Regions from separate parts of the Streptomyces sp. NPDC094034 genome, predicted to be linked through region 1. Evidence: predicted binding sites of a transcription regulator. Region 1 holds the regulator's gene; the other holds the start of a gene.
The links. Region 1 encodes HspR, which represses chaperone genes until heat shock. Its sites were predicted from a motif close to TTGAGNNNNNNNNNCTCAA; they were not measured.

Region 1 (2,198 bases):
CGTCCCCAAGGACGCCACCGAGGCCGAGATCAAGAAGGCGTACCGAAAGCTCGCGCGCGAGTTCCACCCGGACGCCAACAAGGGCGACCTCAAGGCCGAGGAGCGCTTCAAGGAGATCTCCGAGGCGAATGACGTCCTCGGGGATCCCAAGCGGCGCAAGGAGTACGACGAGGCGCGCGCCCTCTTCGGCAACGGCGGGTTCCGGCCCGGTCCCGGCGCCGGGGGCAACGGCTCGTTCAACTTCGACCTGGGGGACCTCTTCGGCGGCGGCCCCGGGGGCAGCCAGGGCGGACCCGGCGCCGGCGGCTTCGGCGGCGGGCTCGGGGACGTCTTCGGCGGGCTCTTCAACCGGGGCGGCACCGGGACCCGTACGCAGCCGCGCCGCGGCCAGGACATCGAGTCCGAGGTGACGCTCAGCTTCACCGAGGCGGTCGACGGGGCCACGGTCCCGCTGCGGATGTCCAGCCAGGCGCCCTGCAAGGCGTGTTCGGGCACCGGCGACAAGAACGGCACCCCACGGGTCTGTCCGACCTGTGTGGGCACGGGACAGGTCTCGCGCGGCAGCGGCGGCGGCTTCTCGCTGACCGACCCCTGTGTGGACTGCAAGGGCCGCGGGCTGATCGCCCAGGACCCGTGCGAGGTCTGCAAGGGCAGTGGGCGTGCCAGGTCCTCCCGGACCATGCAGGTCCGTATCCCGGCGGGCGTCAGCGACGGGCAGCGGATCAGGCTGCGCGGCAAGGGCGCTCCCGGCGAGCGCGGCGGCCCCGGCGGCGACCTGTATGTCGTCGTGCATGTCGACGCCCATCCGGTCTTCGGCCGCAAGGGCGACAACCTCACGGTCACCGTGCCCGTCACGTTCACGGAGGCGGCGCTCGGCGGCGAGGTGAAGGTGCCGACCCTGGGCGGTCCCGCGGTCACGCTCAAGCTTCCGGCGGGGACACCCAACGGCCGTACGATGCGCGCCCGCGGCAAGGGCGCGGTACGCAAGGACGGCACCCGTGGCGACCTGCTGGTCACCGTCGAGGTCGTCGTCCCCAAGGACCTCGACGCGCCCGCGCGGGACGCGCTGGAGGCCTACCGGAAGGCGACCGCGGCCGAGGACCCGCGGGCGGAGCTGTTCCAGGCGGCGAAGGGAGCATGACCTCATGGACGGGCGGCGGCAGTCTTCATCGTTCACCCGGGCGTATCAGCTGACCGAGGAAACGCCGGTGTACGTCATCTCGGTGGCGGCACAGCTCTCCGGGCTGCACCCGCAGACGCTCAGGCAGTACGACCGCCTCGGTCTGGTCTCCCCGGACCGCACGGCGGGCAGGGGACGCCGCTACTCGGCCCGTGACATCGAGCTGCTGCGCCAGGTGCAGCAGTTGTCGCAGGACGAGGGCATCAATCTGGCCGGTATCAAGCGGATCATCGAGCTGGAGAATCAGGTCGCCGCGCTCCAGGCGCGGGTCGCCGAGCTTTCGGCGGCGGTGGACGGCGCGGCGACGGCGATGCGGCAGCGCGAGGCGCAGGTGCATGCCTCGTACCGCCGGGATCTGGTGCCGTATCAGGATGTGCAGCAGGCGAGCGCGCTGGTGGTGTGGCGGCCCAAGCGGCCGACGGACTGAGCTCGCGTCAGTCCAGCCTGCGTTCCTTCGCGGCCGCCTCGGAGCCCCACCACACACCGAGGGCGAACAGCGTGTCGACCCCCACGGCCTCATAGAGCTTGTTGAGGTCGGTGTTGACGGTGCGCAGGCTGACCCCGAGTTCGCTCGCGATCTGCTTGAGCGCGCGCCCCTCCCGCAGCTTGTTGAGGATGCGGCGGGACCGGCTGGTGGTCAGGGTCGTCTGTTCCCGCCGCCGGAAGCGGCCGCCCATCCAGGGCTCGGCCCGTTCCCACTGCTGCTCGTACACATGGTGGAAGAAGGCGAGCATGCCGGGGTGGGTCACCTTGAAGGCGACGTCCCTGTTCGGTTCGCCCCGGTGATCGGCGATCACGGCGACTTTGTTGTCCACCAGGATCATGCGCTCGAAGTCGGTGGCGAGGGTGCGTATCTCCGCGCCGTGTCCGCTCGCCGCGGTGGCCCATTCTTTCTCGCCGGGCCTGGTGCGGGCGGTGTCCGGATAGAGAGTGCGGTAGCCGACACCTCGCTGGAGGACCGCCACATCGGCCACGAGCGCCTTGCGCAGCGTATCCAGCTTTCTGTCCTGCGGATGCG
Region 2 (2,198 bases), on a different contig from region 1:
GGCCTCCTTGATGGCCCGGACGATACGGCCCGGCAGCGCGCCGACGTACGTACGCCGGTGGCCGCGGATCTCCGCCTCGTCCCGTACGCCGCCCAGCGCGACCCGGACGAACGTGCGGCCCATGGCGTGCGCGACGCTCTCGCCGAGCGAGGTCTTTCCGACGCCAGGAGGGCCGACGAGGGCCAGTACGGCGCCGCCGCGACGGCCGCCGACCACGCCGAGACCGCGGTCCGCGCGCCGCTTGCGCACGGCCAGGTACTCGGTGATGCGTTCCTTCACGTCCTCCAGACCGGAGTGCTCGGCGTCGAGCACGGCCTGGGCGCCTCTGATGTCGTACTCGTCCTCCGTGCGCTCGTTCCAGGGCAGTTCGAGGACGGTGTCCAGCCAGGTGCGGATCCAGGAGCCCTCGGGGCTCTGGTCGGAGGAGCGCTCCAGCTTGTCGACCTCCTTCAGCGCGGCTTCCCGCACCTTCTCGGGGAGATCGGCGTTCTCGACACGGGTCCGGTAGTCGGCGGACTCGTCGTCGTCGCCCTCGCCGTTGATCTCGCGCAGCTCCTTGCGCACGGCGTCGAGCTGGCGCCGGAGCAGGAACTCGCGCTGCTGCTTGTCGACGCCTTCCTGGACGTCCTTCGCGATGGACTCGGCGACGTCCTGTTCGGCGAGGTGTTCGCGCAGCTGCTCGGTGGCGAGCTTGAGCCGGGCCACCGGATCGGCGGTCTCCAGCAGCGCCACCTTCTGCGCGGTGGTCAGGAAGGGTGAGTAACCGGAATTGTCGGCGAGCGTGGACACGTCATCGATCTGCTGGACGCGGTCCACCACCTGCCAGGCGCCGCGCTTCTTGAGCCAGTCGGTGGCGAGCGCCTTGTATTCCTTGATCAATTCGGCCACGGACCCGGGAATCGGGTCGGGCGCCGTCTCGTCGACGGCGACGCCCTCGATCCAGAGGGCCGCGCCGGGTCCGGTCGTACCGGCGCCGATGCGCACCCGGCCCCGGCCGCGGATCAGCGCGCCGGGATCTCCGTCGGAGAGCCGGCCGACCTGCTCGACGGTGCCCAGCACACCGGTCCCGGCGTATGTGCCGTCGATGCGCGGCACCAGCAGCACCTTGGGCTTGCCGCCACCGTCGCCCCCGTCGCGGGCAGCCGCCTGCGCGGCCTCCACCGCGGCGCGGACTTCGGCGTCGGACAGGTCCAGAGGCACCACCATGCCGGGCAGGACGACCTCGTCGTCGAGCGGCAGCACGGGAAGCGTGAGCGGTGTGGAGGTGTCAGCCATGATCTCCCCTTCGGCAGTCAAGTTGAGCTACACCGACTCAATGCTTATGAGCCCCAGGATGTTCCCCCGGCTCCGTTCGCTCTGAGCGATCACCGGGCTCGGGGCCTGAAGGGAAACGGATTGTCCTGTTCCAGCCCTCCCGAGCAGGATGTCGGGCGGTACCAGCCACCGACGGAAAGGCCCAACATGTCCGCACCGGCACCCGCGCCCGGCTCCACGTCCGCGTCCGACCTCGATCCCGTCACGCTCGACCGGCGTGACGGACCCTACGGCGAGATCGTGCTGCGCCGACGCGGTGAACGGCTGGAAATCATCGCCAACGGGTGCTTCCTGATGGACACCTCGGACGGCCGCTCCGAGCGGCTCCTCATCGATGCCGCCCTGGCCGCGCTCCCCGAGGAGCGGCGCCGGCCGGACGTGCTGGTCGGGGGCCTGGGGGTGGGGTTCTCGCTCGCGCACGCCGCCGCCGATCCCCGCTGGGGCCGGATCGTGGTGGTAGAGCGGGAGCGGGCCGTCATCGACTGGCACCGGGACGGGCCGCTGCGGCGGATCTCCGGCGCGGCACTGGCCGATCCGCGCGCGGTGATCCTGCACACCGATCTTGTGGAGTACCTGCGGACGACCACGGACCGTTACGACGCCCTCTGCCTGGACATCGACAACGGACCCGAGTGGACCGTCACCGAGGACAACGAAAGCCTGTACTCGCCGGACGGACTGGCCGCCTGCCGCGCGCGGCTGAATCCGGGCGGTGTCCTCGCCGTATGGTCGGCGAATCCCTCCCCCGCCTTCGCCGAAGCGTTGGGGAATGCCGGATTCAGCGGGGTAAGGGCGGAAGAGATCCAAGTTGCCCGAGGCGTACCCGACGTGGTCCATCTCGCTGTTCGCACTGCGTAGCCGGAAGGCTCCCGCTGCCTCTACGC

Region 2: a site for HspR is predicted at 1,298-1,316, ahead of lon (endopeptidase La). Genes of this name have one in related genera too.

Annotation. Positions count from the first base shown of each region.
Region 1 is NZ_JBEOUD010000009.1:32,309-34,506, reverse strand. Features, by position in the region: gene dnaJ (molecular chaperone DnaJ) at 1-1,141, shown strand, start outside; gene ABTZ59_RS11035 (heat shock protein transcriptional repressor HspR) at 1,146-1,607, shown strand; gene ABTZ59_RS11030 (LuxR C-terminal-related transcriptional regulator) at 1,615-2,198, opposite strand, start outside.
Region 2 is NZ_JBEOUD010000046.1:34,356-36,553, reverse strand. Features, by position in the region: gene lon (endopeptidase La) at 1-1,275, opposite strand, end outside; gene ABTZ59_RS30510 (spermidine synthase family protein) at 1,462-2,172, shown strand.